4 regions of the Shewanella sp. 4_MG-2023 genome follow, and region 4 is predicted to be linked to each of the others. Evidence: predicted binding sites of a transcription regulator. Region 4 holds the regulator's gene; each other region holds the start of a gene.

Region 1 (3,332 bases), on a different contig from region 4:
TTCGTTGCGAGTAATGATGAAGAGGGTGAAGGTCTTGGTATGTTTGCATACATGGCTGTGGTTTTCGTACTTGACATGTTATTTGGTATTTTAGCGTCTATGGTTGTGGCTTACTTCTCTCGTATTCGTGAGTTTAAAGCCGATGAAGGTGCGGCCAAGCTTGCTGGCAAAGATAAGATGATTGCGGCATTAGAGCGTTTAAAAACTGGCCCAGAAACGGGTGCAATGCCAGCGCAAATGTCAGCATTAGGTATTAACGGTAAACGTTCAATGACTGACTTTTTAATGAGCCATCCACCACTAGAAAAACGTATTAGCGCCCTTAGAAATAGTTAATAATGTGATCTTGGTTATAAAAGGAGCTTAATAGCTCCTTTTTTATTGCTTCCCTTTTTATTTTAACTCGTTAATATAACCTTCTTTTCAAGGTGATACATTATGTAACGCTTTTTAGGTGTCAGAGATGATGATTGAATTTTGCCGCTGACTATTTAGTGTTGCTAAATTAACCAGTGTTAGCTAAGTTTATAACTGAGCCTAAAAAAGTCGTTCTGAAAATTGATATCGATTAAAGGTCTCTCTATTAGAGCCTTTTTGACTATCGTAACTGGAGGGTATAATAGTGAGCAATAAAATACTTGTAGCAATGTTTGCAGCAGCTTTAGCTGTAGTAACTTTGTCATCAAATGCATTCGCTGCAGATGAAGTTTTAGCTGATTTCCACGCTGAAATGGGTGGCTGTGAAAGTTGTCATGCTGATGGCGAGCCATCTGCTGACGGTGAGCATGAGTTCGCGCAGTGTCAAGACTGTCACGGAACACTTGCGGAAATGGATGAAAACCATGCGCCACATGATGGCATGTTAATGTGTCAAGACTGTCACGCACCACATGACATGAATGTTGGTGAAAAACCGACTTGTGATAGCTGCCATGATGATGGCCGCGTTGCTAAATAACTGATGATTATTTAGCTTTAAGCAAAGTTTAAAAGCGCTGAAATTCAGCGCTTTTTTATTGCCCCAGTTTTGCTGTTTATAAATAACTTTTATATTTCCGCCGACATTAGCTCAAAGAATAATTCCACATGAATATTCAATTCATGGCTTAGCATTTATCACACTACCTATACGGTATACCTCTAAAGTGGTATTAATTTTCTTTTGTTTTCAACGACATGTGCGTTATTGGTGCGGCTTGGTGCACTTTTGTTGAACAAAAGTAGCGATTTTAAATTTGCCTTATTTGTAAACGGTTTGTAAATCATTAAGTTAGCAATTGGCACGAGATTTGCGACGTTATTGTCATTGAATTTGAGTCAGTGAAGGGAAGTTGCATGTCTAATATCCAATCTAGTTGTGCTTATTGCGGCGTCGGCTGCGGAATAAGTGTAACCCCTAGCAGTCTTAACGACATTGGATTTGAGCTTGAAGGTGATCGTACTCACCCAGCCAATAAAGGTCAGTTATGTGCCAAAGGTGAGCGTTTATTAGAAAGCTTAGTCCAGCCAAATAGTTTACGTTATCCCAAATATAAGTCTGGTAAGTCAGTTGCTTGGCCTGAAGCTATCACGACAATTGCTGACACCTTTAAACAAACTATTGCGCAATATGGACCAGACTCAGTTGCATTTTATTTATCAGGGCAACTTTTAACTGAAGATTACTATGTGGCTAATAAATTGGCCAAAGGCTTTATTGGCACGGCGAATGTTGATACCAATTCACGCCTTTGTATGTCTTCTGCTGTAAGTGCGCACATGCGCGCATATGGAGAGGATGTTGTAGCGGGTTGTTATGACGATTTTGAACAGGCACAAGTAATAGTATTAGTGGGTTCAAACGCAGCGTGGACCCATCCGGTTTTATTTCAGCGGATGATTAAAGCCCGCCAGCGTTATGGCACTAAAATTGTCGTAATTGACCCAGCTAAAACTGCTACGGCAAGCCAAGCAGACTTACATCTTCAAATCGCGCCGGGGACAGATACGTTATTATTTAATGGCTTACTGAATTTCATTGCCAAAAATGAAGCGTTAAATCAGCCATATATTGATGCGCACACTGAAAACTTCACTCAAACCTTAGCACACGTTGCCAGTCAAGCCACTGATGTTGAAACACTTGCCCAAGCGTTATTAGTGCCTATTGCTCAGTTGCAGGATTTCTATCAGTTATTTATCTCTCACGCAAAAGTCATGACAGCTAGCTGCCAAGGGGTAAACCAATCTATTGCAGGCACTGACACTAGCAATGCGATAATCAATTGTCACTTAGCTCTTGGTCAGGTTGGTAAGGAAGGTTGTGGTTTCTTTTCACTTACAGGCCAACCGAATGCCATGGGTGGGCGTGAAGTGGGCGGTTTAGCGACACAACTTGCTTGTCATATGGGGTTTTCTGAGCCGGAGCGTCAAGTGTTAGGAGATTTTTGGCAGTCTGAGGTGATCGCGACTGATAAGGGTCTCACAGCCGTTGAATTATTTGATGCTATGGCAGATGGAACAATTAAAGCGGTGTGGATTATGGGCACTAATCCAGTGGTGTCATTGCCTAATACTGCAAAAATAACTGCGGCATTAGAAACCTGTCCTTTTGTGGTGGTGTCTGAGATAACACAAGACTCTGCGACTGCGCAATTAGCCGATGTGTTATTACCTGCACAGGGTTGGTCTGAAAAATGTGGCACTGTCACTAACAGTGAGCGAGTGATTAGCCGCCAACGTGGCTTTATACAAGCTAAAGGCACTGCAAAAGCTGATTGGTGGGCCTTGGCAGAAGTCGCAAAAGCGATGGGTTTTGAACAAAGTTTTAGCTTTAAAAACAGTGCTGCCGTTTTTAAAGAATTTGCCCAGTTATCTAAGCTTGTAAAGCAATCTTTTCCAGGCAAGCAGTTTGATTTAAGCGGTTTGGCTGATTTAACGGATGAGCAATATGATGAGTTACTACCGACGCAGTGGCCTGCTGCTAACCATGGTGCCATAGGGGGCAATAAGCAAAGATTGTTTGCCGATGGCATATTCGCCACCGCATCATCAAAAGCGCAATTTATTGAAACCACTGCAGATTGCCAAATAGCCCCTTTGCCAGCTGGGCAAGTACGCTTAAACAGTGGTCGCAGCCGAGATCAATGGCACACCATGACCCGCACAGGTCATATTGCGGCGCTTAGAGCCAGTATCCCAGAGCCTGTTATTGCTGTTCATCCTTCGACTTTAGCGCAATTAAAATTAATTGAAGACGACTTGGTAACTTTTGCTGCCCCCAATTTATCAATAACCAATTTTGCCGTGGCAAGAGTGGTTGCAGATGACTCCCAAGCGCCAGACTTGGGGTT
Region 2 (3,332 bases), on a different contig from region 4:
GCATTGACAGCTGTTGACTCAAAAGCGCAAAGAAATCCGATTGGGTTAGCTCTTGGCTTTTAGCTTCACCAGTTTCGGTGGTGCTAGCTGATTGCGCAGCAGTTAGGCTATCTAAAAAGCTACTGTCTGATACCTGTGTAGTTTGTGAGTTTGTCGCCACTGAATTAGTGGAGACGGTGGAAGCCGTGGTAGACGTCTGCAACTGCGGTAATGACTGACTACTGTAAGGATTAACGAGGCTCATTGTTTACCTCCAACTAAATTCATATTACTTACCCATACGAAGCGTTTGCTGCAACATTGATTTGGCGGCATCAGCCACTTGAACATTCATTTGATATGACCGAGAAGCAGAAATCATATCGGCCATTTCTTCCATCACATTGACATTGGGTTTATAAATAAACCCATCGTTATCAGCCATTGGATGATTAGGTGAGAATTCTTTTAATAACGGTTTATCGCTTTCTACAACGCCTTTAACACTGACACTATGAGAACTATTTTGCTGATGACTGGCTTTGGCCATTTCAGCCTCAAAAATAGGATGACGAGCTCTATAGGTCTCACCGACACTGCTTGATACTGTGTTGGCATTAGCAATATTACTGGCGGTGGTATTTAAGCGCACCGATTGCGCAGACATACCCGAGCCTGACACATTAAAAATATTAAAAAGACTCATAATTAATCACCTCTAATGGCTTTACGCATGCCAGAAAACTTACTTTCAAGAAAGCCCAGTGACATTTGATATTCCAAAGAGTTTTGCATAAATGCAGATTGCTCTTCTTGCATATCCACCGTATTACCGTCACCTGTGTCTGGCTGATTTGGCACCCGAAACTGCACATGCTCTTGGCTTAACGCTTTAAGGTCAAAGTGCTTGTCAGTTGTTTGACTCATTTGCAGCCCTTGCTGATGAGAGCGGGCGCTATTCATGGCAGAGGCAAAGTCTACATCACGAGCTTTGTAACCCGGGGTATTGGCATTGGCGATATTACTAGATAGCACTTCAGCCCTTTGAGCACGTATGCCCAACGAGTATTGATGTACCCCTAAACCATTTTCAAAATTAATCGCCATAAAATTGCCTCCATCAGCTAACTGTCACTAACAAAGCAAACCTTATGCCAAAATATTGCGGTTTTAAGATGAGAAAGGATAAAAATGAAAAATGCCGACGTAAGTCGGCATTTTATTAACTAAAAACATATTAATTCATAAACTTACAATATATTTTTCTTTTGATAGTAAATCCCTGGGTTACAACGCACCATCGTAAATTCATCACTTAAACCTGAGATAGATTCTGACGCCCCTAAAAATAAAATCCCATTGGGATTAAGGGCGGCAGCAAATTGCCGCAAAATTTTAGCTTTTGCCTCTGGAGAAAAATAAATCAACACATTACGACAAAAGATAATATCGAACTTACCCAATAAGCTATAACTTTCAAGCAGGTTATGACTTCTAAAATTCACTAACCGCTGAACATTATCTTTCACTTTCATATGACCTGACGGCATTGGATCAAAAAATTGTCGCTTTCGCTCATCTGATAGCCCACGGGCTAAGGCTAAGCTGTCATATTCGGCCTTTTTACAACGCGCTAGCATTGAAGGTGATAAATCGGTGGCTTGGATCGTCGCGCTACCAGGCAATGCCCCCGGCTTACGCTGCTGATACTCTAAAATAGTCATTGCCAATGAATAGGGCTCCTGCCCTGACGAGCAAGCGGCTGACCATATTTTTAACGGCCGACCTAAGCGGCTATATTCAGGTAATAAAGCATCATGAAGTAATTCAAACGGGTATTTGTCTCTAAACCACAGAGTTTCATTTGTGGTCATAGCGTCAATCACTTCCGCCCGTAAATGCCGCTCCATTGGCTTCATTGAGCGCTTAACCACTTCCGATAATGAGGGCAAATCATGCTTGCCCATTAAAGGCGCTAAGCGACTTTTTACTAAATATTGCTTGTTGTCACCTAATACAATGCCACTGTGTTGCTCTAAAAAAAGCTTAAACTGATTATATTCTGCTTCAGCAAGTGATTTGTTCGGCACTTTTACATCCTATTTTAAAGAGGCGCTTTACATTGTTTGCAATCTAAAGCCGCCGCTTTGTTTGGTTACCGAGCGCTTGGTAACAAACGTGAAATCTACAACCTATGGTGAATCATCAGCCCTAGGTTTTCGATTGAATTATTATAAAATGAGATGTTTGTTGACCGCTGACGCTAACTCATCGGGATTAAACTTAGCGATAAAGTCGTTTGCGCCGACCTTTTCAACCATGGCCTGATTAAACACGCCACTTAATGAAGTATGCAGCACCACTTTAATATCTTTAAGTTTTGGATCGTCGCGAATTTCCGCCGTTAAGGTATAGCCATCCATTTCTGGCATTTCAATGTCTGAAATAATCAGTGGAATTTCATCGGCAACATTATCCATCTCAGTGGCAATCGCTTTTAATTTCTCTAAGGCATCTTTACCATCAATAGCGGTGTCAATTTGCAGGTTCAATGACGATAATGAACGGATAATTTGCTTACGAGCAACTGCAGAGTCATCAATCACCATAATATGGTAATGCTGCTCTTTATCAATGGTAATAGCATCACTGGCAGCTTGGCTTAATTCCGTTTTTACTGGTGATATTTCATCAAGAATTTTTTCAACATCTAAAATCTCAACCAATTCACCTTCGATTTCGGTTACTGCAGTTAAATAAGAGTTGCGCCCAGCCCCTTGTGGCGGTGGCATAATTGATTCCCAATTCATATTAATAATGCGCTCTACTGAGCTAACCAAAAAGCCCTGAATACTGCGGTTATACTCAGCAATAATGATGAAGCAATTTTCAGTCGATGCCAACGGACGGCCACCAGTTGCCGCACTTAAATCAATCACTGAAATAGTCGAGCCCCGAATGTGAGCAATGCCTTTAATCATTGGGCTTAAACGGGGTAACTTTGTCAGTGGAGGACACTGTAATACTTCTTTTACTTTAAAAACGTTGATACCGAAACGTTGGCGACCATTAAGTTTAAAAAGCAGTAACTCCAGTCTATTTTGGCCTACCAGTTGGGTACGTTTATTAACTGAATCAAGAATGCTCGACATAACCCTGCCTTGTTTTATGAATGCTTTCCCTAGTGGGATTTATTATTAGAGTTCACTGTTAATCAGTGTTTTAAAGCGACAGTAAAACCATTTTCGCAAATTGTAACACAGTAATTTATGCCAATTTGCTGGTTTAGCGCTTAAATTTAGCTATAGGCATAGTTTTTGCTTGATTGTGGTCACATCGCATTTAAGCGACGA
Region 3 (3,332 bases), on a different contig from region 4:
ATCATGCATTCACCCGTGCAGGTGCATTTAAAGTAAACTCAGAAAGTTTTATGACAGATTCAGCCGGTAACTATTTACAGGGTTTCCCTGTGGATGCTGATGGTAATTCGACTTCAGTGAGTTTAACCACCACCCAACCGATTAAAATCCCCGATACTGCAGGTAGCCCAGTGAAAACCGGTAACGTTGGTTTTCAAATGAACCTCAATGTTGGTGATGAAGAACTTGATCCAGCAAACTTTGATCCAGATGACGCAGATACTTACAATAACTCAACCTCAGTAACGATTTATGATTCACTTGGTGAGGCTCATATCTTGACCACTTATTTTGTTAAACCAGAAGGTGGTTCCCATACTGGTGAGAATAACTGGGTTGCCTTTTATGCTGTTGATGGCAAGCAAGTGGATATTGATGCGCCAACGGGTGGTTCATTCCCAACAGATACTACTGGTGATGGTATTGCTGATTCAACTGGTACCGCTGAAAACGCATCCGGCTGGAAAGGCTCAGTACTTACATTTAATGATGCCGGAACTTATACAGGATCTGATCCAGCGGTAGTGTCTACGGTTGAACTAGGTAGTAATGGCGCAGGTGTTATCGGCACCGGCGCTGACGGCTCGCAAAAGGTGAACATCGATTTTAATAATCCTACTCAATACGCCTCACCGTTTGAAGTGACAGAGTTAACCCAAGATGGCACCACAGTCGGGCGCTTAACCAATGTCGGTGTCGGCGATGACGGTTTAGTAACAGCCAGTTACAGTAACGGTTCAACCGTGCCATTAGCTCGGGTAGCATTAGTACGCTTTTCTAATGAGCAAGGCTTAACTCAAGTAGGTAATACCTCTTGGAAAGCCAGCTTAGACTCAGGCCCAGCACTAGCAGGTGAGGCCAATAGCGGCACTTTTGGTAGTATTCGCTCGTCAGCACTTGAGCAATCAAATGTTGATTTAACCACCGAGCTGGTGGATTTGATTTCAGCTCAACGTAACTTCCAAGCCAACTCACGTACCCTTGAAGTGAACAATACCCTTAACCAAACGGTATTGCAGATCCGCTAATTAATCTCGCGCTTTAGTAAACTCGCGCTTTAGTAAACTCGCGCTTTAGTAAAGAGTTGCCGCCATGGCAACTCTTTGCCTTATTGTTCACCTCATTCTTCACCTCGTTACCACAGCCATTAACCTGCCCAATATTGCTTATCTTGTAAATTTCCCCGCTGTTTATAACTGCAAATTTCATCTAAAACTCAAACCCTTAATTTTTTGGCACGTTGATTGCTAGTTCTGTGTATATCTTTTGTTATGAAGAAAGTTTGACGGAGCGGTAAATGGACAAATTACTTTATGTTGCCATGAGCGGCGCTAAGCAGAATATGAATGCTTTGGCGGTGCGAGCCAACAATTTAGCTAATGTGAATACTGACGGCTTTAGAGCTGATTTGGTTCAAGCACGCTCTATGCAAGCTTTTGGCGAAGGTTTACCGACTCGTGTTTTTGCAATGACAGAAAGCCCCGGGCATAACTTTGACTCAGGCCCACTTAAAACCACAGGTCGTGATTTAGATATTGCCGTTAAAGATAAAGGCTGGATAGCTGTGCAAGCTGCTGATGGCGGTGAAGCCTATACCCGTTCAGGCAGTCTAAATTTTGACACTACCGGCTTACTCACTAATGCGCGTGGCAATCCGATTATGGGGGAGGCTGGGCCAATTGTGCTGCCACTGCCGGTTGAAAAAGTGCAAATCTCCCCTGACGGTATTATCTCGGTTAGACCCCAAGGCGCCACAGCCGACATAGTCGAAGAAGTTGCGCGGATTAAATTGGTTAACCCCAACAACGCCGACATGATGCGCGGTGAGGATGGCTTGTTTCGTTTAACCACAGGGCAAAACATCCCTAATGATCCCAATGTTCAAGTTGAAAGTGGCGCAGTTGAAGGCAGTAATGTCAATGCGGTATCTGAAATGGTGGCGCTAATTGATATTCAGCGCCAATACGAAATGCAAGTGAAGATGATGAAAAACGCCGAAGATCTTGATCGCGCCTCGTCAGCTTTAATGAGAATTAGTTAGGAGTAATTATTATGCATCCTGCTTTATGGATCAGTAAAACCGGCCTAGATGCCCAACAAACCGACATTTCGGTTATTTCTAACAACGTGGCCAACGCCAGTACCATTGGCTATAAAAAAAGCCGCGCAGTGTTTGAAGATTTGCTTTATCAAACCGTTAACCAAGCGGGCGGCGTCAGTGCTGATAACACCAAACTACCTAATGGCTTAAACCTCGGTGCGGGTACCAAAGTGGTTGCCACGCAAAAGATGTTTACCCAAGGCAATATGTTAACCACAGACAATGCCTTAGATCTAATGATTGAAGGTCCAGGCTTTTTTGAAGTTGAAATGCCAGATGGCACCGCAGCTTATACCCGTAACGGCCAATTTAGCCTAGATGAAAATGGCCAAATTGTGACCCCAGGTTCGGGTTATGTCATCCAGCCTGCCATCACCATTCCTGATGATGCCACTTCAATCACAGTGTCATCTGAAGGTGAAGTTTCAGTGAAACTTTCAGGTGCTACAGAAAATACCGTCATTGGTCAGTTAGCCATGAGCGACTTTATTAATCCATCAGGGTTAGACCCACTAGGGCAAAACCTTTACACCGAAACCGGTGCCAGTGGCACGCCGATTCAGGGCACGGCTTCATTGGATGGTTTAGGGGCTATTCGTCAAGGGGCGCTTGAAACGTCAAACGTTAACGTGACTGAAGAACTGGTTAACTTGATCCAAAGTCAACGTAATTACGAAATGAACTCGAAAGTGATATCAGCTGTTGATCAGATGATGTCTTACGTAACACAGAACTTATAAGCTTTGATGATAAGAGAGGGGATGATGAATAAGGTTTTAGTCTTAGCATCAGCATTTGTGATGCTGGGTTGCAGCTCAACTCAGCAAAAACCCATAGCCGATGATCCATTTTATGCGCCTGTTTACCCAGAAGCGCCGCCAACCCAAATGGTGTCAACGGGTTCAATTTACATGGATCATCAATCATCCAGTTTGTACTCGGATATTCGTGCCCACAAAGTGGGTGACATTATTACCGTATTGCTTAATGAGTCGACCCAAGCGAAGAAAAGTGCCAATAACGAAATTAAAAGAGGCTCTGATTTAAGCGTCGATCCGGTTTATGCCGGTGGCAGCAATCTGTCGATTAAAGGAATTCCGCTAGATTTTCGTTATTCAGATGACATGAATACCAAGCGTGAGTCAGATGCCGATCAGTCAAACAGTTTAGACGGCAGCATCTCAGCCAATGT
Region 4 (3,332 bases):
AAAGTCTGCTTCAGCCGGCATGCCATGCTTAAAGCCAAATGACTCAAAATGTACCACTAATTCTTTATCAAAACTGCCTAGCAAGATTTGCCGAACATGATCGCTCAATTCGTAGATATTAGTTTGCGAGGTGTCGATATAGTGATCAACCATTTTGGCTATGGGTTCGAGTAACCGCCCCTCAAGCTTAATGGCTTCTTGTAACGAAATTTGATTCTTAGACAGTGGGTGTAATCGGCGGGTCTCACTAAAACGCTTCAGTAACACTTTATCGTTGGCGTTTAAAAAGAAACTGGTAATGCTGGTATCGTCAGACAGTAAAGCAATTTGCTCTTTGAGTACTTTGCCTTGCTCTTCGATATTACGCACATCGACGCTAATGGCGACAAGCTCGTTACTATCTTTAAGCTGTTCAAGCAGGCTGCCAATCAGTGGCAGTGGCAGGTTATCAACACAGTAATAACCTAAATCTTCAAGCACTCTCAGTGCGACTGATTTTCCTGAACCTGAACGTCCCGATACGATGACAAGTTTCATGCAGTAATAACCTGATAAAGTTCTGTAGCGTCATGACTCTTTCGAAGTCGTTTAAGTATCAATTTATCACTGAGTTTCTCTGCCATGCTAGATAATGTGCTTAGGTGTTGCTGGCACTGATCTGCAGGTACAAGAAGCGCAAATAAAATATCTACAGGTTGCTTGTCTATGGCATCAAAGGCGATTGGCTCTTCGCATTTGATTAAAATAGCAATGGGTTCTTCGATATTATCTAAGCGCCCATGTGGAATTGCTATGCCATTTCCTATACCTGTACTGCCCATTTTTTCACGCGCTATTAGACTTTCAAAAATAGCCTGTGAAGAAAGGGTTGGGTACTGGGCAGCCATTAAATTGCTGATTAATTCCAGTACCTTTTTCTTACTGCCCGGAGTGGCACAGGTAGTGCACGCCGGCTGCAGGATGGTACGAAGTTCCATCGTTAATGCTTAGTGAGTTTCTCTTTATGTTTAATTACCTGACGGTCTAGCTTATCTATCAGGGCGTCTATTGCCACATACATATCAGCGTTACGCGATACAGCAAACACTTCACCGCCTTTTAGGTGCAGTTTGGCTTCGGCAATCTGTTGTAGCTTTTGAACATCGAGCACAACGTGAACATTATTGATCTGTTCGAAGTGTCGTTCAAGCTTTGAAAATTTTGTTTGCACGTATTCCCGTAAAGATTGAGTTATTTCAATATGGTTTCCAGTCAGGTTAATTTGCATAGGTCATCCTCCAATAACAAAAGTTATAAGCTTTTGCGTTGGTTTGAGGGAGGGATGAGCATTGCCTCTCGATATTTGGCTATCGTACGTCGAGCAACGTTAATCCCTTGTTCAGCCAATAGTGTCGCCATTTTACTATCACTAAGAGGCTTTTTCGGGTTTTCTGCAGCTACGAGCTTTTTAATAAATGCGCGAATTGCTGTAGAAGAGCATTCTCCACCATCATCGGTACTTACATGGCTTGAGAAAAAATATTTTAGTTCAAAAAGTCCACGGGGGGTATGCATGTATTTTTGGGTCGTGACCCGTGAAATGGTCGACTCGTGCATTTCAACCGCTTCAGCAATATCATTGAGCACCATCGGCTTCATGGCTTCTTCACCGAACTCAAAGAAACCTTGCTGAAATTGTACGATACAGTTAGCCACTTTTAGTAAGGTTTCATTACGGCTATCGATGCTTTTGATAAACCATTTGGCTTCTTGTAAATGACCACGAATAAATTGGCTGTCAGCTTGGCTTGAACCGCCTTTGGCCATAGCTGCATATTGCTGATTAACGCCAATTTTAGGCATGTTATCGGGATTTAGCTCGACCACCCAGCGACCATTCTTTTTAAGTACAGTAACATCAGGAATGACGTACTCATCTTTAATGGGGGTAATTTGCAAGCCTGGACGTGGATTGAGCGTTTGAATAAATTCAATGGCTTCACGTAAATCATCTTCTTTAAGCTTGGTTTTACGCATCAGTAACCTAAAGTCACGACCGGCGATTAAATCAAGATGATCTTTAATCAGTAACTTAACATTATCTATGCAAGGAATTTCATTAGGGTATTGGCCTAATTGAATTAATAGACACTCACTTAAATCTCGCGCTGCAATGCCGACGGGATCGAAGTGTTGTACCCGTTTAAGTACAGCTTCAACTTCATCGAGTTCGATATCGTCAGTGCCTAAGGATTGCAAAATGTCTTCAACGCTCTGGGTGAGGTAACCGCGCTCATCAATGGCATCAATAATGGCGGTTGCAATCACCAAGTCATTTTCAGAAAAGGGAGTGAGGTTTTTTTGCCATTCAAGATGCTCATACAAGCCTTCACTGGTTTCGCCTTGAAACGGCATATCATTACCGCTCGATACTGCGCCAGAGCCAGAAGTCGGCGAGGCGGTATACACCTCATCCCATGTGGTATCCATAGGGAGTTCTTCAGGCATAGAATCTTTAGTGAGCGATTCAGTGGTATCAACCGTTGAGGTGTCTTTTTCTATGGTGACTTGGCTATTATCACTAAAATCGGTGTCAGTTTGCAGGGCGTTTTCTTTTACGGGCTCTTTGGCTTTAGTGAATTCGTCTTCAAGCTCTAATAGCGGGTTTGAATCAAGTGCTTGTTGAATTTCTTGCTGTAGCTCCAATGAGGAAAGTTGCAATAAGCGAATCGCTTGTTGCAACTGTGGGGTCATGGTTAAGTGTTGACCCATTTTGAGTTGGAGTGAGGCTTTCATGTACCGCTTGTCCCTAATTGAATTACATCATCGCGACGAACAGTGTGGGCGCTAGTTTATGATCCTAGAAAAATAGACTAGATTAAGGTTTGTTGTTGGCCGCGAATGCCATACTAAAAACTGAATAGTGCTAACTATAGCTTGAATTGTTCACCTAAGTATACCGACCTAACTTGCTGATTGACTAAGATCTCAGCAGGTGTTCCTTCAGCAATCAAGTTTCCGTGACTCACAATATATGCTCGCTCACACACATCAAGTGTTTCACGGACATTATGGTCGGTAATTAGCACCCCTAAACCACGGCTTTTAAGTTGTTGAATAATTTTCTTGATGTCGATTACTGAGATAGGATCTACCCCTGCAAAAGGTTCATCTAATAAAATAAACTTAGGATTTGCCGCTAATGCGCGTGCAATTTCAACTCGGCGACGCTCGCCTCCCGATAACGCCATACCTTGGCTATCACGGATATGAGTTATGTTAAATTCTTCTAATAAATGTTCCAGTTCTTCAATGCGCTGCTCATTTGATAAGCTTTTGCGAGTTTGAAGCAC

The links. Region 4 encodes sigma-54, which starts transcription at its own class of promoters, with help from an activator protein. Its sites were predicted from a motif close to GTTGGCACGNNNNTNGNNT; they were not measured.
Region 1: the regulator sigma-54 is predicted to act here: its motif matches at 1,277-1,295, upstream of Q4546_RS02225 (nitrate reductase).
Region 2: the regulator sigma-54 is predicted to act here: its motif matches at 1,120-1,138, upstream of flgB (flagellar basal body rod protein FlgB).
Region 3: the regulator sigma-54 is predicted to act here: its motif matches at 1,271-1,289, upstream of flgF (flagellar basal-body rod protein FlgF).

What each region holds. Positions count from the first base shown of each region.
Region 1 covers NZ_JAUORL010000003.1:65,244-68,575, forward strand. The annotation lists gene htpX (protease HtpX) at 1-336, shown strand, start outside; gene Q4546_RS02220 (cytochrome c3 family protein) at 623-958, shown strand; gene Q4546_RS02225 (nitrate reductase) at 1,336-3,332, shown strand, end outside.
Region 2 covers NZ_JAUORL010000011.1:31,509-34,840, reverse strand. The annotation lists gene flgD (flagellar hook assembly protein FlgD) at 1-244, opposite strand, end outside; gene flgC (flagellar basal body rod protein FlgC) at 269-685, opposite strand; gene flgB (flagellar basal body rod protein FlgB) at 688-1,086, opposite strand; gene Q4546_RS08045 (protein-glutamate O-methyltransferase CheR) at 1,230-2,069, opposite strand; gene Q4546_RS08040 (chemotaxis protein CheV) at 2,211-3,131, opposite strand.
Region 3 covers NZ_JAUORL010000011.1:35,768-39,099, forward strand. The annotation lists gene flgE (flagellar hook protein FlgE) at 1-1,067, shown strand, start outside; gene flgF (flagellar basal-body rod protein FlgF) at 1,337-2,080, shown strand; gene flgG (flagellar basal-body rod protein FlgG) at 2,092-2,880, shown strand; gene flgH (flagellar basal body L-ring protein FlgH) at 2,905-3,332, shown strand, end outside.
Region 4 covers NZ_JAUORL010000027.1:3,655-6,986, forward strand. The annotation lists gene rapZ (RNase adapter RapZ) at 1-537, opposite strand, end outside; gene ptsN (PTS IIA-like nitrogen regulatory protein PtsN) at 534-977, opposite strand; gene hpf (ribosome hibernation promoting factor) at 980-1,267, opposite strand; gene Q4546_RS14410 (RNA polymerase factor sigma-54) at 1,291-2,775, opposite strand; gene lptB (LPS export ABC transporter ATP-binding protein) at 2,910-3,332, opposite strand, start outside.